Regions from separate parts of the Salinivibrio sp. ML290 genome, predicted to be linked through region 3. Evidence: riboswitches for the same ligand, from Rfam matches in the RefSeq annotation. Region 3 holds a riboswitch; each other region holds the start of a gene.
The links. Region 3 has a riboswitch for thiamine pyrophosphate ahead of thiC (phosphomethylpyrimidine synthase ThiC). Riboswitches for the same ligand answer to the same signal wherever they lie in the genome.

Region 1 (9,809 bases), on a different contig from region 3:
GGTGTAGAAGGCATCAGGCAAGTTGACATCGGTGACCGGATACATCCACTGAGTGGTTGGGATCACCGACTGTGCCGCATCACTGAGCATAAATTGTAAAAACGCATCCGCACGTTCCGGCTGATCGGTATAGGCTGATTTAGCGGCGACTTCGATTTGCATATAGTGCCCCTCTTCAAACATGGCGGCGGCAAAGCGATCGTCTTCATCGGCCACTAAGTGGTAAGCCGGCGAGGTGGTGTAAGAGAGCACCATGTCCGCTTCTTTATTGAGGAACATGTTGTAAGCTTCGGTCCAGCCTTTGGTCACAGTGATCGTGTTATCGGCAAGATCGCGCCATGCTTGTTGATTATTATCGCCGTACACTTTTTGGATCCAAAGCATTAGCCCCTGGCCGACCGTTGATACGCGCGGATCTTGGTAAATCACACTGATGTCATCGCGCTCCTCAATCAAGGCTTTGAGGCTTTTGGGTGGGTCGAGCAAACGAGTAGTGTCATACACAAAGGCAAAATAGCCGTAATCGTAAGGGATAAAGTATTTGTTATCCCACCCGCCAGGCACTTGCAGGCGCTCGGTATTGACCGCGTGCTCGGCAACAATCCCACTGCGCTCGGCTTCTTTCATTAAGTTGGTATCCATACCGAGTACGATATCGGCTTGGGTGGTTTCTCCTTCAATGCGCAGGCGATTAAGTAAGGCGGCCCCATCGTCGAGAGACACAAACTCAAGCTGGCAATCGCATTGCTGTTCAAATTTCGCTTTAATTTTAGGCCCCGCCCCCCATTCAGCAATAAAGGAGTCATAGGTATAGACAGTAAGCGGGTCCGCGGCGCGGGCGCCGAGTGATAATAGCGATAAAGAAACCAGAGTGAGAACAGAGGTAAAAACTTTCACAGCACGCTCCTAAGTTGGGCGTGGGTGTTGAGGCAAGTTGATGGCAACATCAAGTCTCAATCCCTACGCCAGTGTTAGCTGGATCAGGTTCGATGGGTCTAGCGCAGTGCGCAATCTCAGCCGTGAGGCTCCCCAATGAGTACGGTGGTATTGTACTGATTGGCTTAGGGTTAACCAAGCCTTTTAGTTGCCGAGTTGGTTAAGGTCCCAGTTGTAGTCGTATTCCAATGTTGCCTCTTGTGGCAATGGAATATCGCGATACTGGTTTATGTGAGCGATCACGCCTTGCTTATCGCCACCAAAGTCAGCTTCAAACCATTCATAAATTGAGGAAAGTTGCCATTTTTCCCCTTGCTGACTCACGCCTTTATCACTGTTAATGAAGGTATAGGCGGCGTGCTCGAGCTGTGCATCAAGTGCACTGGCTTGAAAGGCTTGTGGCTGAAGATTAGGGCAGCCAAGGCTGGCACAGTTGACCGCATAGTGGGTACGCGGATCTTGCCAAAGCGGGCGTAAAATCCGGTGTTCGATATCGTTTAAAGTGAGCGGCTCGCCAGCGACGGTAACCACTTCATCATCCCAAGGGCCAAAGCTAAATAGCCCACCGAGTTTGGTGATGGAACGGACCGGGTACTCGGCGATAATCAGTTTTACCGTGACCGCATTATAGAGGTTAACCCAATACGCGTATTGCTCGTCTTTGGTCAGGGTACGTGGGTCGCGCGCGGTGAGCATGTCAATGTAATGGTCGAGGGTTGCTTTGTCGTTATCCGTGACCGCGGCATAGTTAAATAAGGTGTGCTGCCCCTGAGATTGCAAATACTTATCGAGTAACACTTGCCAGCTGTGATGGGTAAACGTGGCTTGGCTGTCAGGGTTATGGGCATCCCACATTGCCCAGTAATCCGCTTTGGGCGCGGCTTGGCTGATGAGCGGAAACACTAACCAGAGCAGAAGTATAAAATGTTTTTGCATTGCCAGTCCTTAATGCGATCAAACCTTCTTTGAGACTAGACCAAGCGAGTCAGCGGTTGGTTTCATTGAGGATGGAAAAATGGGTTGAAGCGCCAATAAGTACGGGTAACACCGCGCTTATTGGCGTTCTTGGAGGGCGTATTACACCAAAAAGTCTGGTATTTGTTTTTCAAAGCGTGAGATATCGGCTTCGTGCTGCAACGTCAGACCGATGCTATCTAACCCTTCCAACAGGCAATGACGGCGAAAATCATCCATCTGGAAGGCAAAGCAGTGTTCACCGGCACGGATGGTTTGGGCGGGCAAATCTAGCGTTACAGTCGCGCCTTCATTTTCTGCCACATACGTAAATAAAGCATCGATTTGGCCTTCTTCAAGGGTCACCGGCACCATTTGGTTATTAATGCAGTTGCCATAGAAAATATCGGCAAAACTGGGGGCGATAATCACTTTAAACCCGTAATCATCCAGCGCCCAAGGCGCATGCTCGCGGGATGAGCCACAGCCAAAATTCTCGCGGGTGAGCAAGACGCTCGCGCCTTGGTAACGTGCTTGGTTAAGCACGAACTCGGGGTTCGGTTGCTGGCCCGCATCGTCTAAAAAGCGCCAATCGTGAAACAGGTGCTGCCCAAAGCCGGTGCGGGTGACCTTTTGCAAAAACTGCTTGGGAATGATCGCATCGGTATCGACGTTCGCCGCATCCAACGGGGCAACAATGCCGGTATGAGTGTGTATGCCTGACATAAGGCCTCCTTATAATTGATTAACGTCGACAAAATGGCCCGCAATCGCCGCCGCTGCGGCCATGGCTGGGCTGACCAAGTGGGTGCGGCCTTCACGGCCTTGACGCCCTTCAAAGTTGCGGTTACTGGTGGAGGCGCAGCGCTCTTTGGGGCCCAAGCGATCGTTATTCATCGCCAAACACATTGAGCAGCCGGGCAAGCGCCATTCAAAGCCCGCTTCGCGGAAAATCACATCCAGCCCTTCTTGCTCCGCCTGTGCCCGCACTTGCTCTGAGCCTGGCACCACCATGGCATGCACGCCCTCTGCCACACGTCGCCCTTTGGCAACCGCAGCGGCCGCACGCATGTCTTCAATCCGTGAGTTGGTGCAAGAGCCAATAAAGACTTTATCGATACGGATTTGGTTGATGGCTTGACCGGGTGTCAGCCCCATATATTTTAATGCGCGTTCTGCCGAGTGACGTTCAATCGGATCGTTCATTGTCTCTGGGGCAGGCACGGTATCATGCACACTGACCACTTGGCCGGGGTTGGTGCCCCAGGTCACTTGATGGTGAATTTGACTGCCATCGAGGGTGACCACGCGATCAAACTGCGCATTGGCGTCCGAATGCAAGGTTTGCCAATAGGCGATTGCCTGCTGCCATTGCTCGCCTTTCGGGGCAAATTTCTTGTCTTTTAAATAGGCAAAGGTGGTGTCATCCGGGGCGATCAGGCCAGCTTTGGCGCCTAATTCGATTGCCATGTTGCACACCGTCATTCTCCCTTCCATCGACAAGTCGGTGATTGCGTCCCCGCAAAACTCCACCACATGCCCGGTGCCGCCGGCATGACCGACCTTGCCAATAATGGCTAGGACAATATCTTTGGCAGTGATCCCGGGGGCGGTTTTGCCCGTGACTTCAATTTTCATCGTGCGGGCGCGGGATTGCTTGAGCGTTTGGGTGGCCAGCACGTGCTCGACTTCTGAGGTACCAATGCCAAAGGCCAGTGCACCAAAAGCGCCGTGGGTTGCGGTGTGGGAGTCACCACAGACGATGGTGGTGCCGGGCAGGGTAATACCAAGCTCGGGGCCCATCACATGCACAATGCCTTGGTAAGGGTGATTCAAGTCATACAGGGTGACACCGAACTCTTCGCAGTTTTTGGCCAGTGTTTCCATTTGGATACGCGCCATTTCTCCTGACGCGTTAATGTCTTTGGTTTCGGTGGAGACATTGTGATCCATGGTGGCGAAGGTTTTACTCACTTGGCGTACCGGACGCCCTTTTTCCCGCAGGCCATCAAAGGCTTGTGGTGAGGTCACTTCGTGCACCAAATGGCGGTCGATATACAGCAGCGGCGCTTCGCCGGGCTGCTCGGTGACAATATGGGCTTGATGAATTTTTTCGTACAAGGTCTTGGCGCCTTGCTGGGTGTTTGCATTCGACATAGCTCGTATCCTTACGGGTAATTATTCTGCGCCTTGGCGGATATAGGCGGCGATACGATCGCCCATTTGTTCGGTACTGAGGGCAGGATGGTTGCCCGCCAGATCAGCGGTCAGCTCACCGGCCGCCAGTGCTTGGCTGACCGCATGCTCAATCGCACAGGCCGCGTCTTCTTCGCCTAACGAGTAGCGTAACATTAGCGCGGCGGAGAGAATTTGCGCCACTGGATTGGCGATATTTTTACCCGCAATATCGGGCGCAGAGCCGCCGGCGGGCTCATACAAACCAAATTTACTCGCGTTCAAGCTCGCAGATGGCAGCATGCCCATTGAGCCGGTGATCATTGCGCACTCATCGGAGATGATGTCACCGAAAATATTCGAGCACAGCATCACATCAAATTGCGACGGGTCTTTAATCAGCTGCATGGTGGCGTTGTCGATATACATATGGCTCAAGTGGACATCCGGATAGTCTTTGGCCACCTCTTCCACCACTTCACGCCATAGCATTGAGCTTTGCAACACATTGGCTTTATCGATTGAGCACACTTGCTTATTACGCAACTGAGCCGATTGGAAGGCAATGCGGGCGATACGCTCAATTTCATAGCGATGATAAACTTCCGTATCAAACGCTTTTTCCTCGCGGCCTTCACCTTCACGTCCTTTGGGCTCACCAAAGTAAATCCCACCGGTTAGCTCTCGCACCACCACGATGTTAAAGCCTTTGTCGGCAATGTCGGCGCGCAGCGGGCAAAAGCCTTCGAGACCAGTGTGGATTTGTGCCGGACGCAAGTTACAGAACAGCCCAAAGTGTTTGCGCAATGGCAGCAAGGCACCGCGCTCCGGTTGCTCGGTTGGCGGTAAATGCTCCCACTTTGGGCCGCCCACTGAACCAAATAAAATTGCATCGGCTTTTTCACACCCAGCCAAGGTTTGTGCGGGCAGCGGCGAGCCATGGGCATCAATCGCGGCACCGCCCACAGGATAGTGGTGACGTTCCAAAGTGAGTGAGAATCGCTCGCTAACCGCATCAAGCACCTTCTCGGCTTGCGTCATGACTTCGGGGCCGATACCGTCACCGGGCAAAATAGCAATCTGATGTGCGCTGGCCATGGTTATACTGTCTCCTGTTTTAAGTGGGATTGTTCCTTAATCTGGGCGATTTTGTCGGCGCGATAAATGGCATTGATCACATGCAGTAGCGCTTCACCTGAGGCTTCGATAATGTCGGTCGACACCCCGGTGCCGTGATATTTACGGCCCTTGTAGTTAGCAATGATGTCGGCTTGGCCGAGACCATCTTCTCCTTCCCCTTTGGCGGTCAGATCGAATTTATCCAGTTCAATGTCATAGCCGGTAATGCGGTAGATGCACTGATAAAGGGCATCGACGGGGCCGTTACCAATCGCCGCCTCGCGTTTCTCTTCGTCGCCACATTGCAACTTGATGCTGGTGGTCGCCATTAGGCTGCCGGATTGCACGCCTAAATAGTTCAGCTTGTAGAAGTCGTCCTCTTCTTTGAGGTTGTTGAAGAACATCAAGGCTTCTAAGTCATAATCGAACACCTGACCTTTACGATCTGCCAGCTGCAAGAAAGATTGATACAAGGTGTCTAAATCGTAATCTTGTTGGTCGTAGCCAAGGTTATCCATGTGGCTTTTCACTGCGGCACGGCCGGAACGGCTGGTCAGATTAAGCGCCTTTTTGCCCAAACCAATCGACTCTGGGGTCATGATTTCGTAGGTGTTTTTGTTTTTCAGCATGCCATCTTGGTGGATGCCGGAGGAGTGGCTAAAGGCATTGGCACCGACCACGGCTTTATTGGGTTGGATTGGCATGTTGCAAAGCTGACTAACTAACTTGCTGGTGCGGGCAATTTCGGTGTGGTTCAATCCTGTTTCTACGCCTAACAAGTCAGCGCGGGTTTTCAAGATCATCGCAATCTCTTCCAGCGCGCAGTTCCCCGCACGTTCACCGATGCCATTGATAGTGCCTTCCACTTGGCGAGCGCCGGCTTGAACCGCGGCAATAGAGTTGGCCACCGACATCCCTAAGTCATCATGACAATGGACAGAGATCACGGCTTTGTCGATATTCGGTACGCGGTTAAACAAGGTCGCAATGATATCGCCGAATTCACTCGGCACTGTGTAACCCACCGTATCTGGGATATTGACGGTGGTCGCACCGGCATCAATCGCCGCTTCGACCATACGGCACAAGTTATCTATTGGGGTGCGCCCGGCATCTTCGCAGGAAAACTCCACATCGTCCGTGTATTGGCGTGCATGCTTAACGGCGCGTACCCCCATCTCGACCACGTCATCGTAGCTGCGGCGAAGCTTATCTTTGACATGGATGGTTGAGGTGGACAAAAAAGTGTGGATACGAAAGGCGTCAGCGGCTTTGAGGGATTCGGCGGCCACATCTATGTCTTTAGGAACCGCGCGAGACAAGGCACAGACACGTGCATGTTGCATGTGCTCGGCAATGGTGCGCACGGATTCAAAATCGCCCGGTGAGGAGACCGGAAAACCGGCTTCAATAATGTCTATCTTCAAGCGGTCCAAGGCTTGGGCGATCTGCAATTTCTCTTTGACGGTTAAACTTGCTGACAGCGCCTGCTCGCCGTCGCGTAAGGTGGTATCAAACAGAATGACTTGGCTGTTCTCGCTCATGGGTGACTCCCTGTTGTGTTTGCTTGGCCGCCTTGAAGGGCTCTTTAATTGGCGCTTGATATTATTTTGGCGACGTTAGATACAAAAAAACCCGCGTCTGGCGCGGGTTTTTGAGATTTGGCATTCACTGTTTTCTGCCCAAAACCTACCCGCGCGACTGGGTCACGATAAGGAGGAGGATGAGGCGTAGGTGAAACAGTGTCATGCTGATGTCCGTCAGTAAATATTCTGTTACCAGAAATAACAGAGCGATGGGGAAAGCGTCAATCTGAAAAAAACAAAACCCGTTTTCTGCGCAATATAATGGTAAAAAACTGGTTAATTAAACTGGTTTTAAAACTAAAAGTTAGATTTTTGTACTGTGCTCTGGCGCGGCTTTGTCCAGTCTTCATTATTTTTACTTGTCCCAACGTGCCTGAGCTCAAGCGGCGACGTAAATTCATCGAGATGACCCAATAACGTCACCGACCTGTCATACCGGCTGACTAGAGTTTAACCATCAGCTCGCCGCATTGGGAGGCAGGATGAGAAGCTTTACCGCGATTCAACGCTTCGACCACACGGTGTCGACACTGTGTTTATCTCACCGCTTTAGCGCTGGCACAGCGAAAATAGCCCGTGCCGTTTCCCGTTCAGGTGACGGGCCACTCTATCTGGTGATTGGCTTTACTGCATGGTGGCTTCATGAGGCGGTCGGGCTCTGGTTTTTGCTCACAGGATTGACGGCTTTTGCCATCGAACTCCCGATCTATTGGGTACTTAAACGCAGCTTTCGGCGCGCACGTCCTTCGCAGTTACCTGCCTTTATCACGCCTTCCGATCTTTACAGTATGCCATCAGGCCACACGGCCGCGGCTTTTCTCATGGCCTCATTGCTGAGCACCTTTTTTCCTTCGTTAACCCTTTTGGTGTTCATCTGGGCCAGCCTAATCGGTATTTCGCGCGTGTTACTGGGCGTGCACTTTGTGAGCGATATCGTGGTTGGCGCTGGGTTAGGGCTGCTGTGCGCGACGTTGGCACACAGTATCACTTTCGATCTTTACGGAATAACAGGTATTTAATGAAGCTTTTATACGGTGTTCAGGGAACCGGTAACGGGCATATATCGCGAGCCCGCGCCATGGCTCGTGCCTTGGCCGGATATGATGTCGAGGTCGATTTTGTTTTTTCTGGGCGGCCAGCCGAGCGTTATTTTGATATGGCGCCATTTGGTGACTATCGCACGTTTACCGGCATGAGCTTTGTCAGTCGTGATGGCAAAATTGATATGTTAGCCACCGCGCGACACAATCGTTTTACACAGCTACGACGTGATATTCGCCAGCTTGATGTATCAGGCTACGATAAGGTCATCTCTGATTTTGAACCCATCAGTGCGTGGGCGGCGCGCCGGCAAGGGGTGCCATCGGTGGCCATCAGCCACCAAGCGGCGTTTTCTCACGCGGTGCCCAAACATGGGGAAACGCTGATCAATCGCATTATCATGCGTTATTTTGCGCCAACCGACTATGCCATTGGCTTGCATTGGTATCACTTTAACCAACCGATTTTACCCCCAATTATTGATACCACTCCGGTGGATAAAGCGGTGGCATCGTCCACTTCGGAGAGGGCGGTGCTGGTGTATCTCCCCTTTGAATCTTTATCTGCAGTCAGTGAGCTGCTGTTGCGCTTTAGCCAGCCTTTTATCTGCTTTCACCCCGAGGTTAATGCCCCCTACCAACGTGAAAACCTTACGCTAATGCCCTTAGGCAAAGAAAGCTTTCACACGGCGCTGCATCAGTGCCAGGGCGTGATCGCAAATGGGGGATTTGAGCTTCCATCGGAGGCATTAAGTTTAGGGAAAAAGCTCCTTTTAAAGCCATTGTCTGGTCAGTTTGAACAGTTGAGTAATGTCGCAACACTTTCTCAGCTTGGGCTAGCACACAGTATGGATAGCTTGAATGCGAGCGCGGTACGTGAATGGCTGCAGGCACCGGCGGTGGGCGCGATTGGGTACCCAGATGTTGCTCAAGCATTGGCGGAGTGGCTGGTAAAAGGAGAGTTAAGTCAGACACGTAGCCTGTTTCACCATCTATGGGCTCAGGTTGACTATCCAGAAACGGTTGAGGAGTCGATTTTGGACTTTAATCGCTCATCAATGCGCATGGATCCACACCCACTCAGGTTGCAACGCTTGATTCGGTAGTGCGATGTGCGGCGCGCGCCGATAAGCTGCTTCCACAAGGCTGAATCACGTTTTTACATTTTTGCTAGAGCATTCACTCAATTTCTCTTGAGTTTGATGGTGCGCTCGGTAAACTCGCTGTCATTATTGAGCGTACATGTGTTCGCCAAACGGCGAGCCAAGAGAGACTCCGTGAACACCCAAAACCATATCGTCACGCGCATTCGCGATCAGATTGCCGCCCAAAATGAACGCGAAGCAATCCGCTTCCAACAAGACACGCAATGGATAAGCATTAGTTGGCGCCAGCTAGGCGAACGCATCGATCAGCTGTCACGCTGCTTACTCAACGCTGGCTGTCAGGTGCAGCAAACCGTCGCCATTTTTGCGCCGAACAGCGAAAAATGGGCAATGTTGGACTATGCCGCGTTGCAAATTCGCGCCGTACCTGTGCCGATTTACGCAACTAGCACCGCCCAGCAAGCCGCACACATTATCAATGATGCAGACGTGCAGTGGATTTTTGCCGGTGACGAACAACTGGAGAGCGCGGTTGCTGCCCTTGAACACTGCCCCAACGTCAAAGGGGTGGTTGCCCTAAGTCAAGAGACGGCGGTTCCCGCGCATCCCAAGGTGTGGGATTGGGCCAGCTGGCTATTGCAAGACGATCGCGGCTATCAAGCCGAGTTAGACGCGCGCATTGACGGACGATGCATGGACGATCTGACCACCTTGATTTATACCTCCGGTACTACGGGCGATCCGAAAGGCGTGATGCTGGATTATGCCAATGTGGCGGCGCAGTTGGATGTGCACGATCAAGTATTGGCACTAAGCCCCGATGATGTCTCTTTGGCCTTTTTGCCGCTTTCTCATGTGTTTGAGCGCGCATGGAGCTATTACGTCCTTCACCG
Region 2 (9,809 bases), on a different contig from region 3:
GCCAGTTACATCACGAGCTATTAAGCACCGCACAAGGGATGACACAGTATTGCGCGCGTTACCCCACCGATGCGAGCGCCACGGACGTCGGCACCTTGTTCAATCAATTAAAGCATGAATACGATGCAACGTTAATTGGTCTCGACAAAGGTGAAGGTATTACCCTTAACCCCAACCTTAAAACAGACGTCGCCCCCGGCGATCGCGTGTTCTACATTGCTGCCGAGCGTTTACCGCATTGGTCGGCGGCGTGATTCGGACACCATTTATCACACGCGACACTGGCTGTTAGCCTTTCCCGAGCAGTCCGCCGCTTCACCTTAGCAGCGGCGGACTCGCTTTACGTGCCCTATTCGTGAAAAACGGCCTATTCGACTGAGGCTTCTTGCGCATCGTGATGACGCGCTTCGACTGGGTAGGCGTAAAAATGATGCACAGGCCCCGCGCCTCTTCCCACCTTTAACTGCTGACTATGCGCCAAGGCGTCGGTGAGATAATGCTTCGCCGCGCGCCCGGCCTCGATAGGCGTCATCCCTTGGGCGTAAAACGAGGCGATAGCGGCAGACAGTGAACAGCCTGTGCCGTGCGTATTCGCGGTCTCAACCCGACGGGCGCTCAGGGTTTGGCAAGTATCTCGACTAATCCACACATCCACACTTTCAGGAACGTGATGTAAATGGCCGCCTTTGAGCATCACGTACGGGCAGCCGAGGCGACGCAAGGCGGGGACTAACGCATGCATTTGCTCAATGGAGGTGGGGACAGGCTGACCGGTTAATCGCGCCGCCTCCGGCAAGTTGGGGGTGAGCACGGTTGCGCGTGGGATCAGCGCTTCAATCAACGCTGTCATGGCGTGTTCATCCAACAAAGGATCGCCGCTGGTGGCCACCATCACGGGATCTAAAATCACCGGTAAGTGTGGCGATCGCGCTAACACGGCAGCTACTTCGCGAATAATCGCTTGGTTGGCGAGCATGCCGATTTTAATCGCACGCACTGGCATATCGTACAACACCGCATCTAGCTGGGCGCGGACAAAACCAGGATCAACTGCCGAGACGGCCTCAACGCCACAGGTGTTTTGCGCGGTTAACGCGGTGATCACCGAGCACGCATAACCGCCGGTGGCTGAAATCGCTTTAATATCGGCTTGAATGCCGGCACCGCCACCGCTGTCTGAGCCGGCGATGGTAAGAATAACAGGTGGAGATAGGTTCATATTGGCCCCTTAATCATCAGGGGCGGAAGGAGACGAAGTAAGCCGAAATGCGCCACTTCGTGTGCTGAACGTGTCAGTTCCCTCCGCCAGTGCTAACTGGATCAGGTTCTACGGGTCCTGCTTTCGCAGTCTCAGCAATCACTTGCTCCCCGACTAACTGTCGTTCAGGATATTAACCCCACAGGCAAAGCGCAAGCGTATTATTCGCCGCTGGAGCCTTTTTCGAGGTTCGAGTAGGATAAGTAATGCGTAAAATACGCGTAACAAAAATGTGCGAACAGGAGTCCCTATGAAGCTATCGTTATTGCTTGTGATCACCACCTTATTTGTTGCCGGCTGCTCAAACACCTGGGAAGGAGTAAAAGAAGACTCATCAAAAGTGTGGGAGGACACTAAAGAAACCGTCCATGAAGCCACTGAATGATTCAAAGTGACCTCGGTGCGGGCCAAATCTAGCGCACCGAGGCGTCATTTAATGCGCGGTAGGCGAGATCTCGGCGTTCATCGCGTGTCTACCTTGCGATAAAATGTCCTCAAAGTCGGTTATAGCAAGCGGCTTTGCATATAAAAAGCCCTGTACTTGGTCGCAGCCAATCGTCTGCAGCACCTGCTGCTGGCTGACTTTTTCCACCCCTTCGGCGACCACGCCATGACCAAACCCATGCGCCAAATCAATCACGCTACCCACCAAGTGTTTGTCACTGGCGTTAGTGGCTAGGTCTTGAATAAAACTGCGGTCGAGTTTAACCCAATCAACGGGTAACTGTTTAAGGTAACTCAATGAGCTATATCCGGTGCCAAAGTCATCCAACGCGATATGCATACCAGCCTCCCGCAATTGTTGTAGCTCTCGCAATGCCACCGAGATTTGCTGGATCAGTGCCGATTCCGTGACTTCCAATTGAATAATGGCCGGCGGGATATTTGTCGCATGGCAGCGAGCCAGCACACTCTCGGCAAAACCATGACGGAGCTGCTGGGCAGACACATTTACCGACAAATGAAAGCACTCGTCAACTAGGGCGCGAGCCCGCCATTGCGCCACCGCCTCCAGTGCCATCATTAACACTTTATCGCCAAGTTGCATCATATCGGCACTGCGCTCAGCGATGGGAATAAATTCGGCGGGGCTTATCGCCCCGAGCGTTGGGTGTTGCCAGCGCAGTAATGCTTCGGCCCCCACCAGCAGCCCCCCATCAAGTCGCCACTTAGGTTGATACACTAAGGATAGATGGTTACTTTGCAAGGCAGCGCCAAGCTCAGTACGGATCAAATGCTCACGCTGGGCTTTATTATCGAGTTCAGGTTGATACTCAGCCACAGGCTGCTCATTGGTTGGAATGGCTAAAATCGCTTGGCGAAAAAGCTGGGCGACATCCTCGTTTTCAGAATGGGCGCGGCTGATCCCAATATGGCAATGTAAGAACATTAACCGCCCTTCTAACGTGTGGTGCCCATTGATCAATCGGTGAATCCTCGCCGCTTTTTGCGCCGCCTCTTCACCCTCGCCTTCAATCAGCATCACTAGTCTCGAGCTATCCCATACTCCCACTCGATGCGAGCGCGCTACCGTACTGTTCGCCAGCAGCTCCGCAATGTGTTTATACAGGGCCTCTGTCATTAAGTGCCCTTGGTGCTGGGTCACTGCCTCCATCCCATCAAGCGCAATCATTAGCACAGTGACGGAGCCTCGCATTAATTGTCGTTCCGCTGCATCTAACAAGGCTCGACGATTGGGGAGCCCTGTTAAAGAATGGGTGAGAGAGAGGGCACGCAACGCGGCGGTTTGTTTATTCACCAACATTTGCAAGCGCGCGGCCTGGTCTCGCTGTTTTAACGTTTTGAGCTGTAACTGCAGCAGATTATGAATACGCTGAAGCACTTCGTCATAATCAAACGGCTTGCTGATATAATCAATCGCTCCGCGGCACAAGGCTTGGTTACGCAAATTCAGATCGTTATCTGCAGTCAACACCATAACCGGCGGGCAATGCTCACCGAGGGCATGGTTAAGATCGTCCAACACCATAAGTCCTGAGCGCTGCGGCATACGCATATCGAGTAAGATAAGATCCGGAACTGGGGAAAGGTGATCGGTGACCAAGCTCGGATCCGTTAAGCCAATCAAGTGCTGGTATCCTGCTTGCTTGAGCATTGCAGAGAGCAAGTCAATGTTTTCCCGCCGATCGTCAATGATCAAAATAGTCGCTTGTAATGATGACTTTATCATTCCCTGTCCTCCAGTAACGATTGGATAGCCGCAGCAAGATCGGATGACGACACGGGGTGCTGGAGCCGCTTAAACGATGAGGGAGTATGCGGGTGGTGAGGCTTGTGTTGTTCCGTTTCAAGCACAATCACGGATCTCCCCTCAATGAATTGCAACCCATGATCCTGGAGCGTTGCAGCATCATCGCCATTGATGATCAAAAGCGACGGCGCCAATGTGTGTGCCATTGCGTCTGCCAGTGAGACATCATGCGCACAATGCAATGTCAGCAAGGGCCAATCCTCAAAGCAATCAGCCATCAGTCGCTGCTGATGGCTGTCTCGGTCGATATACAACACACGGTGAGGTTGCTTTAAGGATAAACTTGCCTGCCGCAACATCTTGCCCTCTGAGCCGGCGGATGACAACGCTGACCGATAAGGGAAAGTGACGGAGAAACAACTCCCCTCACCCACTTGACTTGTTACCTCAATACGGCCTTGCATCTTTGCCACCAGTTGATGGGTCACGGCCAAGCCAACCCCCGCGCCTTCAATCAGTGAATCTTCTGCCATCAGACGATTAAAGGGCTCAAACAAGCCGGCTAGCTGATCAGATGCAATGCCAATCCCAGTGTCATTGACGCAAAGTGTGAGGTTTCCGCCGGCCTCGCGTGCGTCAACCCATACGCTTCCTTGAGGGTGGTTATATTTGACCGCGTTGCTAAGCAAATTAATCAATACTTGCTTAAACCGGATCGGGTCCACATAAAGCTCTCCGTCCAGCCCTTGAGGCAAATGGCTTTGTAGGCTCACCTTTTGTCGTTCGGCAAGCGGCGCTAACGTGTGAATGGCATCATTGACCAGTGCCGTAGCTGGGTACCAGGTCGGGTTAATGGTGGTTTTGCCGGCCTCAATTTTTGCCAGATCCAAGACATCATTGATCAAGGCAAGCAAATGACGGCCACTTTGGTGGATTTGTTCAACATACTGGTGCTGACTGTCTGAAAGGGTTAGATCGGGCGATTTAAGCAATAACTGCGCATAACCCAAAACACTGTTCAACGGCGTGCGTAACTCGTGGCTCATCGCCGATAAGAAATCACTTTTTGCTTGATTGGCGCGCTCAGCCTCTTGCATGGCCTGTAAAAGTGGGGTGGCGTCATAAGCCACAGTGACAATGGCGTAAGGCTCGCCGGCAAGGTGATGAATCAGGGTTTTCGCCAGCTTAAAGGTGCGACCATCGCGCAGTGTCACATCAATGTGGACGGGCTCACCGTCGACAGTCAATTGGTGATCGAGGGCGTTGAGGGTGTCACGCATGCCATCGGGAAGCGCTTTACCAAACGCCTCAGCCAATTGGGTAACATGGTCAACATTCACCGCTTGCAAACAGGCTCGGTTTGCTAACGCATATTGACCACCTAATTCTCTGACAAACACAGGATTGCCGATCGCATCGATGATGGTTTTCAGCCTATTTCGCTCGTGCTGAACAGTGGCTTGGGCATGGGTTAATGCGCTTAAGTCAGACATAATGCCGATAAACTCACGTCGCGCATCGACCCACACTTCGCTCACTGCCAAGTGGACAGGCACTAAATGTCCCTCACGGTGTCTTGCCATAACACGCCGACCAGTACCAATCACATTGGGTTCACCGGTGGACAGATACTTTTTTAAGTACTGGCCGTGTTTGCCCTGATGCTCAGGGGGCATTAAACACTCAACATCCTGACCAACTAACTGGTTTTGCGCGTAGCCAAGCAGGGTGTGGGTGAAAGGGTTGGCGTCAAGGATAATCCCCCTCTCATCAATCACTAAAATGGCTGCCGCAGCACTGTCCACCAGTGCTTTATAATGAGCCTGTGAGCCGCGTGCACACCTACCGTCCATGGTTGATTGCTCGTTCATTTTCCCGCCTCAAACAAAAAACGCCCCATCCATTGGGGCGTTATACCACGTACCTAGAGAGGTTTTATCGTGGTTACTTTTTGTAATTTTTGACCAAAGCGTCCACCTTCTTCAGGAACTGCTCTTTCAGGTTTTCATGCTCATAGTCAAGGTCATAGGTATTGTGGAACCCCACGCGTAACTGTACCCCATTACCCGCTAAATAAATGGTATAGCCGTCATAATCTGAGAAAGCGTCGATGCCATCTAGGCGGTGTCCATCTTCAATTTCTTCACCATACTCTGTCACTATCTCAAAAGCGCGAAGTAGGTGCGTAGGATTGAGTTCGTTTTTCACGCTTCCCTCCTGGCTGTGTTAGCGAAATTGTGCCCCACCTCCCAGTCGTTGTCGACGACTACAAAGCGGCCCTGCCAATACCGGGGGAGAGGCCAATGCATGGCCTGCCACATTGAGCCGGCTCGGCTTAGAAATAATATTGGGCAAAGATGCCAATGTATCAAGGGTAGTGTCTGGCCCCATCTTTTGGATCGCCGTACCGTAATTATAGCCATAATCGACACACACGACGGGCGAGCCTGCTGCCCTGGCAGCGTGAACATCGTTTACGGCATCACCGACGACTAGCAACTCCGTGGGCGGAACCGCGAGGATGGCAGCCGCCTCATAAATACTATCTGGATCAGGTCTTCCCGCCGCAATCGCGTCCGTGCCTAAAATGCGGGTAAAAAAGTGAGCCACCCCGAGGGCCTTTAGCAAACTGTTGGCGTGCGCGGTTTGCATATCCGTGGTACATATCATCGGAAACTGGCGCTGCGAGAGCCCTTCTAAACACGCAAGTACGCCTGGATAGAGTCGAGTTTTTGGCGGTTTATTGCCCAGATAGGAGGACAAAAACAAAGCCCGCGCTTGATTAAGCACAGTGGTGGAAACACGCCCATCAATGTGCCGAGTCAGCACCCGATGGATCAATAAATCGGCACCATCCCCCACCCAATCACGAATAGAGTTAGGCTCTTCCTCTGGCAAGTTGAATCCTCTGAGCATGCCGAGGACTGCGTCATAGAGATCATCAAAGGGGTCTGCGAGTGTGCCGTCTAAGTCAAAGCATATCGCAGAGATATTCTCCAGTTTTTTCATGGAACGCCTCCACAATCAATGTGTTATCGCCAGGAAGGAAAGGGAACGGTGGATCGGGTTGTCTCTCCATCGACTCATTGAAAGTTAGCAGAGAACGCTCACTCATCCTACCCAAACCTCAGGCAGAATGTATCGAATCATCGCGACAAAAATGCATAATTGACCGATTGCGTCCAAACTTCGGTGTTGAATCAAGCCCCTAACCCTTATGTGATATACATCACATTTAAATACGTTATTGGTGACCGATACCGACCTTGACCCTGTATAAAAAACCCGTCATTTTTCTGACACACGAGGGCAGGCGAAGTCACGCCCTGTCATAAAAATGAAACCGTATTTAGCACAGATTGTCATCGAGTCGCCCTACCCTGTCTCTCTCGATAGTGAGATTCGATGTATTCTTTATGCGGTATTTTTCCTCACAACCTCTATGGCGTTACCTAACGGTTATAATGATTGCGCTAATCGCAGGCTGGTCAGTCTATACCTTGGAAAACCAGCGTCAGCAAAGCCGGTTTGCGACCGATGTGGAAAAGCAGCGCCATGCTCTTAGTAAAGCGTTTTCTCAGCTCTATGAGCTACAGCTGTCGGCGCAGCTTTATCTGCAACAAGAAGGTGGCCCAACGCGCGATAAATTCCATGCCTTTATCGACAACCATACCCAAAAGCGCTCAGGGCTTGATAGTGTTATGTGGTTACCCCGAGTCAATCGCGCTGAGTTAAAACAGTTCGCCGCCCAACAAAGCCATTATCGCCCTTTTCCTCCACTCAACAATCAAGCCTGCCAGTGGGTGATGCGGGGCGATACCTTTCCCGCGCTTTACCTATCCCCGAAAGCGGCCGAAGAAGGGTATTTAGGCTGGCGCGCGGATGCGCAGTGCGAGAACACAGTGACCATGGAGCGCGCCTATTTTAAACGTCAGCCCGTCGCGCGATTAATTCACGACGAGCAAGGCCATGGTGTGCGATGGTTTGCCGCAATCACAGGACGACATGGGCAGTTAGCAGGCTTTCTCGCCACCACACTTTATTTTGATACCTTTCTACCCACGCTTTGGCAAGGTGACACTCCCGCGCCCGATATGGGGCTAATCGCCCGTGAAGCCTTTGGCCATCAGCAAATGTTTGCCACCCACTCTTTATTGGCGTTGAATAGATGGCGAAATACTCATTCGCCCGATATCACTGTTCCGATTGCCGGCAGCGAAGAAGGGTTAGTGGTTAGATTCACCCATCTGCGCGGCTTGCACACGGGGCTACTCTACGGGGTGCTGGTTGGACTATTGGTACTGTCACTCGGCTTATCGGTTCTTGCCAGTTTTTGGTCATACGCCAATCGACTTTCATTAGCACAACACCTAGTCAATAAGCAGACCCGCCAACTCACCCATCAAGCCCAGCACGACAGTCTAACTGGGCTGGCAAACCGAGCGGCGCTCGACCATGCCTTGGAGGGCGCACTTGAGCAAGTAAGCGCCCAGTACAGCGAGCACTTTACCTTGCTGTTTATCGATCTGGATCGGTTTAAAGTGGTTAACGACTCTCTCGGTCATGTAACGGGCGATAAGCTCCTTAAGCAGGTTGCCAAACGTTTAACACAATCGGTCAGTGGCGAGCGTGTATTTCGCTTTGGGGGCGACGAGTTCATCATTTTGCTTAAAGCCGACAGTTCACTGGCATTAGCACAAACCAAAGCCAAGCACCTGCTGCAGGCACTCAGCACACCGTACAAGGTGGACGACCATATGATTAACTTGTCCGCCAGCGTTGGTATTGCATCAGTTAACAAGGCCAATGCGTCGGTGACGGATATTATTCAGCAAGCCGATATTGCCATGTATCACGCCAAGCAGACCCGTGAACGCCTCGCGATTTTCCAGCCAGCCATGCTTGCCAAAGTTCAGCAGCGCTTTATTGTTGAACAAGATTTAAAGAAAGGGTTGGCTAATCAGCAGTTTCATCTCGTGTTTCAACCTATTTTCGATGGCGAACAAGAAACACTCAGCCACGCAGAAGCACTGCTCCGGTGGCAACATCCGACGTTAGGGTGGATCTCTCCTGCAGAGTTCATCCCAATCGCAGAAGAAACAGGCTATATCATTGAGCTGGGCGACTGGGTGCTCGAGCAAGTTGCCGAAGTACTGGATAGCTGGCATACCCGATTCCCTGCCAATCAATGTCCTTCTATCACCGTGAATGTGTCTGCCAAGCAGTGTCAGTCAGCCACCTTCGCCGATGACGTTGCCTCGCTGGTCGCCAGACACCAGTTTGCGCCTCAGTGTCTGGGGTTAGAAATGACGGAGACGGCCTTACTTGAGCACTCAGAAACGGTGGGGAGGAACTTGCGTCAGCTTCACGCACTGGGAATAAAACTGTACCTCGATGACTTTGGCACCGGGTATTCATCCCTCTCGCTGCTGCGCCAATATCCGTTTAGCGTGATTAAGATGGATCGCAGTTTTATTATGGATATCGATCAGCCTAACGGTAAAGCGGCGCCCCTGTGTCGAGGAATGATTGCCATGGCACATGCCGTCGGTTTAACCGTAGTAGCAGAAGGCGTCGAGACGAAACAGCAGCTATGCTGGCTTCGCCAACACCAATGTGACTACTTGCAAGGGTATGTGCTCTCTCGGCCGATTGAACGGACAGCACTTGAAGATTGGTTACTGCCGCAATCAAACCAGCGAATGGTCTTGGTGCATGGTTGAGGCGACAGCGGCCAGGGTGTTGGCGGACGAGGGACCGTTTTGACGCACTGGCGCAGCTTGCTGCAACCACTCATCGCGCAATACCCCATAACGAAGTGAGTCATAGTACTCACCTTGATAATAACGGACGGCGCGTAAGCGCCCCTCTTCGCGCATCCCTAGTGCTTTAGCACAGCGCATCATCCCCGTGTTTCCCGACCAAGTGGTCAAGCCGATTCGGTTGACTTGATGGCGAATAAATAATTGGTCAATCCACTGCGTCAGAGCACGTCGGCCGATACCTTTGCCCCAGTGGACAGGATCGAAAATAGTGATCCCCACTTCCAACCAACGCGTGCGCTTGTCTTCCCAATACAGGGTGACATAACCCACAGGCTTATTGTCCACACAAATCACCTGCGCCGTGTCACCCACGATGAAACGACGAAAAAGACCAAAACGAAACGACCAAAACGACACCGGATCTATCGGTGTATACGGCGCATCATACTGCTTCCAAGCACGGGAATAATATATATTACGCCAAAAGTAGCGCGCTTCGTTGCGCTGCGCAGGCCGAATGGTGACGACGCAACATTCAGATACATCCACATCCATGTAAGATTATTGCTCTCTC
Region 3 (9,809 bases):
AAAGCTGGGGTTTTTTTGTTATTGAACTTCTGGGAAAGATTTGCTTTATAAATAAGCGATCAAACGTCTGAAGAGTAATTGGTGGTGGTAATTTGTCGCGGGATCGCTACAATAGGCACCTATCTACAGGGGTATAGCTCCAATTGGCAGAGCAGCGGATTCCAAATCCGCGTGTTGGGGGTTCGAATCCCTCTACCCCTGCCACACATCAAAGCATCGACATTGTCGGTGCTTTTTTTGTATGTGAATCATCAAGCTTCTCGTAATCCGATTAAGGGAAGATGTGAACATGCAAACTACAAAAAGGCGTGTTGGGGGCTGGGTCGCCAGCCCGGTCGAATCCCTCTACCCCTGCCAAATATCAAAGCATCGACATCGTCGGTGCTTTTTTTGTATCTACTCTCTGTGGTAGCAACCACACCTCTCTTCCCTTTTTCTTCCTCCTGTTTCTTGTTCACATGTCGCGGTATGATGACTTTTTACCAATCGAAAGGAGCACCCAGTGGTAAGCATATTGTGGGTAGGGCTTGGTGGCGCATTAGGGGCATCCTCGCGTTTTCTCGTATCAGAGTGGAGCGTTGCGGTGCTTGGTCGTGCATTCCCATACGGTACCTTAATAGTAAATGTACTCGGGTCATTAGCGATGGGCGTCTTTTTAGCGGCGATGAGTCAAGAGGTGATTGCTCCGGTGCCTTGGCGCCAACTGGTTGCGATTGGTTTTTTGGGCGCATTTACTACCTTCTCGACCTTTTCAGTAGATACCTTGATGCTGTTCCAACATGGTGAGACAGTGAAAGCTTTGTTGAATGTGGGTCTCAATCTCGCGTTGTGCTTAAGTGCAGCCGCGATGGGCGCTTGGTTGCTAGCACGCATCACCGGTTAAGTGAAAACATCGTGTTACGTCGCTTGTTGTTGCGGCGGTGATTTCTTATACTGGCATTGAACTTGTCGGAGTGCCAATTGGCTGAGACCACGTTAAGTGGGATCCGTTGAACCTGATCTGGTTAGGACCAGCGAAGGGAACAAGAGATGCATCAGATCACAGGCCGTACGCGTCTGCCAGTTTGCTCACATCTCAATTCAGCGTTTTCCGGCAAGCATTAATTCCCATAATGAACACCGGAGTAATGCTATGTCGACCCGTAAACAGGCCCGTCTTGAGGCCAAGTCCTTTATCGATTCTCTCTCTGCGCAAACCTACCCCAAATCGGAAAAAGTCTATGTCGAGGGATCGCGACCCGATATTCGCGTAGGGATGCGCGAGATCCATTTGTCTCCGACCTTTGTGGGTGGCAGTAAAGACAATCCGCAGTACGAGGCCAACGAGTCCATTCGGGTTTATGACACATCAGGGCCTTATACTGACCCACAGAGTGCTATCGATATTTACCAAGGCTTAGCGCCAGTGCGCAAAGCCTGGATTGATGAGCGTGCCGATACAGAGTTTCTTGATGCAGTGAGCTCAGACTATGCGCAGACCCGCCTCAGTGATGAAACCTTAAATGATCTTCGCTTTAGTGCCTTACCGTCTATCCGTCGGGCAAAACCTAATCAGTGTGTGACCCAACTTCACTACGCACGCCAAGGCATTATCACCCCAGAGATGGAATTTATTGCTATTCGGGAAAATATGGGTCGCCAACAGTATCGTGAAGAGCAACTAAACCGCCAGCATCCTGGGGAAAGCTTTGGTGCTCACTTGCCATCAAACATCACTCCCGAATTTGTGCGCCAAGAGGTCGCTGAAGGGCGTGCGATTATTCCTGCCAACATTAACCACCCAGAAGCGGAGCCGATGATCATTGGGCGTAACTTTCTGGTGAAAGTGAATGCCAATATTGGTAACTCGGCGGTGAGCTCCTCCATTGAAGAAGAAACCGAAAAGTTGGTGTGGGCGACCCGTTGGGGCGCGGATACGGTGATGGATTTATCGACCGGACGCAATATCCACGAAACTCGCGAGTGGATTTTACGTAATAGCCCAGTTCCGATTGGCACTGTGCCCATGTATCAGGCGCTTGAGAAAGTGAATGGCATTGCCGAAGACCTGACTTGGGAAGTGATGCGCGATACCTTGATAGAGCAAGCCGAGCAAGGGGTCGATTATTTTACCATTCACGCTGGAGTGCGTTTGCACTATGTGCCCATGACCGCCAATCGCGTGACTGGGATTGTCTCGCGTGGTGGGTCGATTATCGCCAAATGGTGCTTGGCGCATCATCAAGAAAGCTTCCTCTATACCCATTTTCGTGAAATCTGCGAGATTTGTGCCGCCTATGATGTATCGCTGTCACTAGGCGACGGGTTACGTCCCGGCTCAGTGGCTGACGCGAACGACGAAGCGCAATTCAGTGAGCTACGTACTCTGGGCGAGCTTACCAAGGTGGCATGGGAATACGATGTGCAGGTGATGATTGAAGGCCCCGGCCATGTGCCCATGCACATGATCAAAGAGAACATGGACGAGCAGCTCACCCATTGCCATGAAGCGCCTTTTTATACTTTAGGCCCGCTGACTACTGATATCGCGCCTGGTTACGACCATATCACCTCCGGGATTGGTGCGGCGATGATTGGCTGGTTTGGGTGTGCGATGCTTTGCTATGTCACGCCCAAAGAGCATCTGGGTCTGCCCAATAAAGAGGATGTTAAAACCGGACTGATTACTTACAAGTTGTGCGCGCACGCCGCCGACTTAGCCAAAGGACATCCGGGCGCGCAGGTGCGAGATAACGCCATTTCCAAAGCGCGCTTTGAATTCCGCTGGGAAGATCAGTTCAACCTTGCTTTAGATCCGGTGACGGCGCGTGCTTATCACGATGAAACACTGCCTCAAGAGTCCGGCAAGGTCGCGCATTTTTGCTCCATGTGTGGGCCGAAATTCTGCTCCATGAAAATCAGCCAAGAAGTCCGAGATTATGCCAAAGAAAATGGCTATGCCGCCGCGGGTGAAGCGATTGATGTCACTATGCTGGAAGACCCGTTAGCAGGCATGCAGCAAAAATCGCAAGAGTTTCGAGAAAAGGGCAGTGAGCTCTACCTGCAAAAATCCCATCATTCGTCACCACAAGGCGCTGAGGTAGCGGACAGCGATAAGGTGGAGTCATGAGCCTGACCCCATTTGCGCCTATGTCTGAAGGTATAGGCCCATTATATCCGGTAGTGGACGATGTGGATTTGCTCGAACGCTTGCTTTGCTTGGGGGTGAAAACCGTGCAATTGCGTGTGAAGCAGCCAGCGCATCCACAATTGCTAGATTGGATACAGCGTGCGGTGGCATTGGGCCGCGCGCACCATGCGCAGGTGTTTATCAACGATCACTGGCAGCTCGCGCTTGAGGCTGGCGCCTATGGCGTTCATCTGGGGCAGCAAGACTTACAAGAGGCGGATCTTGACCGGCTTGCGCGGCAAGGCGTGCGCCTTGGCGTATCGACACGCAGTCCCGAACAACTCGCTGCAGCGATTGACCTCTCGCCCAGTTATCTTGCCATCGGCCATATTTTTCCCACCACTACCAAACAGCTCGCCGAGCCGCCGCAAGGCATTTCTGCGTTAGCACAGCAGGTGGCGACTGTGGATGGCCGTTTCCCGACGGTGGCGATTGGCGGTATTGATCTCGATCGAGCCCCTGACGTTTGGCGCACTGGTGTGGAGGCCATTGCGGTGGTCCGCGCCGTGACGCAAGCGCCTGATTTAGCGGCGCGCATTGACGCATTTAACCGCTGTCTTAATCCATCAAGACAGCAAGGAGGGCGTGATGCTATCGGACAGTGAATACCTGCGTTATAGCCGGCAAATCATGCTGCCAGAAGTTGGAGAGTGCGGGCAGCAGGCACTGAGCAAGGCGCGCGTGTTAATGGTCGGTGCCGGTGGGCTTGGAACCACCGCGGGCCTCTATCTTGCAGGCGCTGGCGTGGGTCAGTTAGCGATTGCTGACTCAGACCACATTGAGCTATCTAATTTGGCGCGTCAGGTGGCGTATCGGGATGAGCAAATCGGCACCGATAAAGCCGCAGCGCTAGCCGCTAACTTGGTCGCGCTGAATCCACATTGCCAGTGCCGAGCCATCAATGCCTATCTAGAAGGTGAGCGTCTGGCGCTTGAAGTGGCGATGGCGGATGTGGTCCTTGATTGCAGTGATAATCTCGCTACTCGCCATGCAGTCAATCAAGCCTGTGTAGAGGCTGGTACACCCTTGGTGAGCGCAGCGGCGATCGGTTGGCAAGGCCAGTTATTGGTTTATCAACCGCATAGCGCATGTTATGCGTGCGCCTTCGCAGACGTGACGCTTTCTGAACCCACGCGCTGTTCTGAAGCTGGGGTAATGGGACCTGTGGTCGGTATGATGGCCACCGCGCAAGCGTTGGAAGGAATAAAACTGTTATTAGGGCAGGCGGTCGGTACCAATCGCTTGTCACGACTGGATGGACAAACCATGACATGGCAGCACTTTTCGCTGCCCGTTCATCCGCACTGTGCGGTTTGTCAGCCAATGCGGGAGGTAAATGATGCGGTTAATCATTAATGACACGCCTACAGAGGTCAATGCCAAGACCGTCGCGCAACTGATTGAGGAGATGAAGGTGCCGGCCGAATCGGTCGCTGTCGCGCTAAATCAGACCATTATTGCGCGTGATGCTTGGTCATCCACGTCACTCACCGCTGGCGATAGCTTGGCGGTCTTTCAAGCGATTGCCGGAGGATAATTATGTTAACCATTGCGGATACAACGTTTTCATCTCGGCTGTTAACCGGCACTGGCAAGTTTGCCAGTCGCAAGACCATGGCCGAATCACTGGCGGCCAGTGGTACTGAACTGGTCACCATGGCGCTAAAGCGAGTCGATGTGCATGCCACACAAGACGATATTCTAACGCCGCTGCGCGAGCTCGGTGTACGCCTGCTGCCCAATACCTCAGGGGCGAAAAATGCGCAAGAAGCGGTCTTTGCCGCGCGTCTTGCCCGAGAAGCATTGGGAACGCATTGGGTGAAGCTGGAAATTCACCCCGACCCCAAATATTTGATGCCTGATCCGATTGAAACTCTTCAAGCGGCGAAAACGCTTGTGGATGAGGGGTTTGTGGTGCTGCCATATTGTCATGCCGATCCTGTGCTGTGTAAGCGTTTGGAAGAGGTGGGATGCGCGGCGGTGATGCCCCTTGGCTCACCGATTGGATCCAACCAAGGGCTGGCCTCAATGGCGTTTCTCGACATCATTATCGAGCAAGCTCGCGTGCCGGTGATCATTGATGCCGGCATTGGTGCACCGTCAGATGCGGCGTTAGCGATGGAGCGCGGCGCTGATGCGGTATTGGTCAACACAGCCATTGCCACGGCTGGCGATCCGATTGCCATGGGCGCAGCGTTTAAACAAGCGGTTGAAGCCGGACACTGTGCGTATCGTGCTGGGCTGGCGGGCACACACAATCACGCCCACGCGTCTAGCCCCTTAACCGCGTTTCTTGACGCTAAGGAGGCGTGATGAGCTTTTCTGAGCGGTGGGCGGCACTCGATTGGGATCATCATCGCCTTTCGATTTACAGCAAAACGCGCCAAGATGTCGAGCGGGCGCTGGCTAAATCTTCGCGCAATTTGGACGACTTCGCTGCCCTGATAAGTCCTGCCGCTGAAGCCTACCTTGAGGCCATGGCTCAGCAATCTGCGGCGCTGACGCGGCAGCGGTTTGGCTACACCATGGGGTTTTATATTCCGCTGTATCTCTCCAATTTATGCGCCAACGTGTGTACCTATTGCGGTTTTTCGATGGAAAACCGAATCAAACGGCGCACGCTGGATGAAGCCGAGATCGCCGCCGAGTGTGAAGCGATCAAAAAAATGGGCTTTGACAGTGTGCTATTGGTGACCGGTGAGCATGAAACCAAGGTAGGGCTCGAGTATTTTCTCCGCGCCTTACCCTTGGTGAAGCGATACTTTCATCATGTGGCGATGGAGGTGCAGCCGCTGGATACCGAGGCATATCGCGCCTTGGTGGCACAGGGTGTGGATGCGGTGATGGTTTACCAAGAAACCTACCACGCTCCAACCTATGGGAAACACCACAAGCGCGGGAATAAAACCGACTTTCACTACCGGCTGCAAACCCCAGATAGGTTGGCACAAGCAGGGGTCGATAAGATCGGTCTCGGCGCCTTGATTGGCCTTGAGGACTGGCGCACCGACAGCTTTTTTACCGCCCAGCATCTGGATTATCTGGAAAAGCAATACTGGCAAAGCCGCTATTCGCTATCTTTTCCGCGCTTACGTCCTTGCGCGGGGGCGTTACAGCCGAAATCGGTGATGACGGACAAGCAGCTGGTTCAGCTGATTTGTGCCTATCGGTTGTGGAATCCGCAGGTAGAGCTGTCGCTATCGACACGAGAGTCCCCCCACTTTCGCGACAATGTGTTGCCCCTTGGCGTCACGAGCCTATCCGCGGCGTCAAAAACCCAACCGGGCGGTTACGCGAACCCTGAGCCACAATTAGAGCAGTTTGCCATCAGTGATGAACGGAGCGCGGCAGAGGTGGCCGCCAGCGTCCGAGCCCTCGGTTTTGAGGTGGTATGGAAAGATTGGGATAACATCTACGATATCGCGCGTCAGGCGCAAATGGCTTCACAAACGGCAGTGGGTTAGCGACAATGTGGGCATGAAACGTATTACTGTATATGTAGGTCCACGCTGTCCTCACTGTGAGGCGGCCAAAGCTTACTTGGATAAAAAAGGGCTGCGTTATCGTGTTGTCGATACAGCCACGCCCAAAGGTAAGAAGCTGCTGGCGGCAACTGGCTCGCGGGGTGTCCCGGTGATTTGCATTGGCGATACCACCTTGCGCGGCTTTTCGCCCAAAGCGGTCGAGAAAGCCCTGAAAGGGGAATAAAAAAAGCGTCCAATCGGACGCTTTTTGTTTTTCATGCTCGGTGAAGACGCGACTTAACGGCTTAGTGGCGCGGTCGCTTGTTTTAACCAAGCTTGGTCTTGATCATCGAGGTGCGGGCTGATTTCATCCCACACCGTTTGATGATAGCGATTCCACCACTGGATTTCCGCCTCGCTGAGTAAGCTCACATCGACCAAACGACGATCGATCGGTGCACGCGTGAGTGAGGCAAACCCGAGCATCGTCATGTCACCCTCGGTGGGCTTTTCTTCAATCAACTCGAGGTTTTCAATCCGGATCCCAAACGCGTCGGCGCGATAGTAGCCCGGCTCGTTTGACACCACCATGCCTGGCAATAGCGCGACGCTATTGGGCGCTTTGGAAATGCGCTGCGGACCTTCGTGCACGTCCAAGAAATGCCCGACACCATGACCGGTGCCATGGTCAAAATCATAGCCGTGTTGCCACAAATACTGGCGTGCTAAGGCATCAAGCTGGCTGCCTGAGGTGCCTTTCGGGAACAGCGCAGTGGCCAGCGCAATATGCCCTTTAAGCACCAGCGTGAAGGCCTTTTTGATCTCAGCGCTGCATTCGCCCACCGGCACGGTACGGGTAATGTCGGTGGTGCCGTCATAGTATTGACCGCCTGAGTCGACCAAGTAGACGTTGTTGCTCTCAATCACGCTCGGTTTAGGCTGATTGTTGTGGTTATAGTGACACATGGCCGCATTGCCACCGGCGGCGGAAATGGTATCAAAGCTTAAGTCGACCAGTTGATCGTCTTGTTGGCGGAATTGATACAGGGTGTCCGCGAGCACGGCTTCATCAGGGCGTTCACCGGCGTCGACTTGACGGTCAAACCAGGCCAAAAAGCGGGTCACGGCAACTCCATCGCGCACGTGACAGGCACGCATACCGGCGATTTCTTTCGGGTTCTTGGCTGCTTTTTCAAGCGCACATGGGTCTTGCGCTTCCACCACAGTGACTTGCGCTTGTTGGAGGGTGTCCAGTGTCCACGCATTGGCACCGTTTGGGTCGACCAATACACGTTGACCGCGCAGCGCTTGCAGGGCATCAACCAGACTGTCTGGGTGCGCGACGCTCACGCCTTGGCCCACGTGTGCATCAAAGCCTTCGGGGAGACGGTCAGGGTCGATAAACACGGTGACGTCACCGGATTGCTTGATAATCGCTTGGGTCAGTACCACGGGCAAACGTGGGATGTCGCGACCACGGATATTGAGCAGCCAACAGACGGCATCGGGTTGAGTGAGTACCGCGGCATCAAGACTCTGTTCGGCTAACTGCTGGCCAATGGTTTGACGTTTATCCAAGCTGGCGCGGCCGGTTTTCTCTTCACCTAGTAAAATGGCAGGGCTATTAAGCGGGGCGGGGCGATCGTCCCACAGGCTTTCAATCGGATTTTGCTCAACACTCACCAGTGTCAAAGCCCCATCCAACGCGCGTTGGGTACGTTTGTACCAAGCAGCGCTATGCATGCGAGCGTCGATAGCCAGCTTGGCACCTTTTGGCAATTGTTGCTGGGCCCATTGCACCGGTGGCTCATCAATCAGGTGGCAGTAGTCAAACAGGCCGGCGGGGACTTGCTTACGGACTTGAACCACATAGCGGCCATCAACAAAAATTGCTGCCTTGTCGCGGGTGATCACCGCAGCGCCTGCTGAGCCGGTAAAGCCGGTCGCCCAGTGGAGGCGCTCGTTATGCTCAGGCACATACTCACCGAGATATTCGTCTTCATGGGGGATGAGTAGGGCGTCATAGTCGTGTTGAGCCAGCCAGTGTCTTAGCTGCTCAATACGCTTAGTAAGGGTCGCGTCCATTATTCTTCCTTCTTTGTATAGGGTGAACTCGCCATGTTCGGCCACGCGTGAAAAGCCGGTGGGTTAGACCCTAGCGCGATTGGCAATAGGCTGCAATTTTGCTGGGCTAAATTGCTGACAGCGCGAAATAATCAAGGCTTTCAGCCATTGGTGCCCTGGGTCATTTTCTTGATTTTGATGCCAAAACAAGGTGTACGCCATCGGCGGTATTGGCGTCGGTAACGGCCGTACCACCAAATTGAGCGATGCGGCAATATAATGCGCAAACTGGCTTGGTGAGGTAAACACCAGGTCGGTATAGGTACACAGGCTCGCCGCACTGTTGAAATCTGGCACGTACATGGCTATGTCACGCTCAATATTACGCTCTGCCAGTTTATAGTCCAACAGCCAGCGGTCATTCCCATCACACTTCACCTGTACATGTCGCAGTCCAAGGTAACGCGCTTCATCCCATGGCCCCCTGAGTGCCGGGTGATCGGCACGCATCAACACACACTGGTGATCTTGGCAAAGCTCTTGGTAGAGCACGCCCTTAGGCGGCATCATGGTCAACATGGCATCGGCGGGATTTAAGTCCTTGCCGGTGATGCCAAAGTCGATATTGCCTCGCGCAAGCCCATCAAAGGTGGTTTGATCCCAAGCAGCGGTATTAAGGGTGATAGCTGGGGCCGCTTCTAGCATATCGCCAATAAACTGTGGCAGTAGCAATGGATAGGCGCTCTCGACGAGGGCAAAGCGAAAACAGCGATCGCTTAAGTGCGGCTGAAAGTGATCCGGCTCGGTCATCGCCGCAACATCATTGAGTAAAGCGCGTAGTTTCGCTTGTAAGGCTTGCGCCCGAACCGTGGGTTTGAGCCCGTGGGCCGCCCGCGTAAAAAGTGGGTCGTTAAATTGCGCTCTTAGTCGGGCCAAATTTTTACTTACCGCCGATTGGCTTAAATGGAGGCGTTTGGCCGTGCCCGTGACATTGCACTCTTCCAACAATACATGTAGGCACACCAATAAATTGAGGTCGGTGCGCTGCAGTTGATCCAAATCCATTGCTGGTATTCTCCTTTGGAATATCTGCTTTTACTATAAACCATTAT

Region 1: linked by a shared signal. The riboswitch ahead of thiB (thiamine ABC transporter substrate binding subunit) and the one ahead of thiC (phosphomethylpyrimidine synthase ThiC) in region 3 are both predicted to bind thiamine pyrophosphate.
Region 2: linked by a shared signal. The riboswitch ahead of thiD (bifunctional hydroxymethylpyrimidine kinase/phosphomethylpyrimidine kinase) and the one ahead of thiC (phosphomethylpyrimidine synthase ThiC) in region 3 are both predicted to bind thiamine pyrophosphate.

The regions. Positions count from the first base shown of each region.
Region 1 is NZ_MUEY01000004.1:51,266-61,074, reverse strand. Features, by position in the region: gene thiB (thiamine ABC transporter substrate binding subunit) at 1-897, opposite strand, end outside; TPP riboswitch at 941-1,042, opposite strand; gene BZG23_RS05470 (DUF547 domain-containing protein) at 1,081-1,872, opposite strand; gene leuD (3-isopropylmalate dehydratase small subunit) at 2,014-2,616, opposite strand; gene leuC (3-isopropylmalate dehydratase large subunit) at 2,626-4,047, opposite strand; gene leuB (3-isopropylmalate dehydrogenase) at 4,069-5,163, opposite strand; gene leuA (2-isopropylmalate synthase) at 5,166-6,728, opposite strand; gene BZG23_RS05445 (phosphatase PAP2 family protein) at 7,253-7,789, shown strand; gene BZG23_RS05440 (MJ1255/VC2487 family glycosyltransferase) at 7,789-8,916, shown strand; gene BZG23_RS05435 (AMP-dependent synthetase/ligase) at 9,088-9,809, shown strand, end outside.
Region 2 is NZ_MUEY01000007.1:199,748-209,556, reverse strand. Features, by position in the region: gene BZG23_RS08495 (potassium channel family protein) at 1-254, shown strand, start outside; gene thiD (bifunctional hydroxymethylpyrimidine kinase/phosphomethylpyrimidine kinase) at 368-1,219, opposite strand; TPP riboswitch at 1,281-1,381, opposite strand; gene BZG23_RS08485 (entericidin EcnAB) at 1,509-1,643, shown strand; gene BZG23_RS08480 (putative bifunctional diguanylate cyclase/phosphodiesterase) at 1,692-3,449, opposite strand; gene BZG23_RS08475 (sensor histidine kinase) at 3,446-5,341, opposite strand; gene BZG23_RS08470 (DUF3081 domain-containing protein) at 5,415-5,678, opposite strand; gene BZG23_RS08465 (HAD-IA family hydrolase) at 5,697-6,479, opposite strand; gene BZG23_RS08460 (bifunctional diguanylate cyclase/phosphodiesterase) at 6,935-9,193, shown strand; gene BZG23_RS08455 (GNAT family N-acetyltransferase) at 9,161-9,790, opposite strand.
Region 3 is NZ_MUEY01000008.1:122,385-132,193, reverse strand. Features, by position in the region: tRNA gene BZG23_RS09605 (tRNA-Trp) at 128-204, shown strand; gene crcB (fluoride efflux transporter CrcB) at 503-883, shown strand; TPP riboswitch at 940-1,039, shown strand; gene thiC (phosphomethylpyrimidine synthase ThiC) at 1,133-3,109, shown strand; gene thiE (thiamine phosphate synthase) at 3,106-3,774, shown strand; gene BZG23_RS09585 (HesA/MoeB/ThiF family protein) at 3,758-4,525, shown strand; gene thiS (sulfur carrier protein ThiS) at 4,506-4,706, shown strand; gene BZG23_RS09575 (thiazole synthase) at 4,709-5,482, shown strand; gene thiH (2-iminoacetate synthase ThiH) at 5,482-6,633, shown strand; gene BZG23_RS09565 (glutaredoxin family protein) at 6,647-6,877, shown strand; gene BZG23_RS09560 (aminopeptidase P family protein) at 6,931-8,718, opposite strand; gene BZG23_RS09555 (LysR family transcriptional regulator) at 8,782-9,762, opposite strand.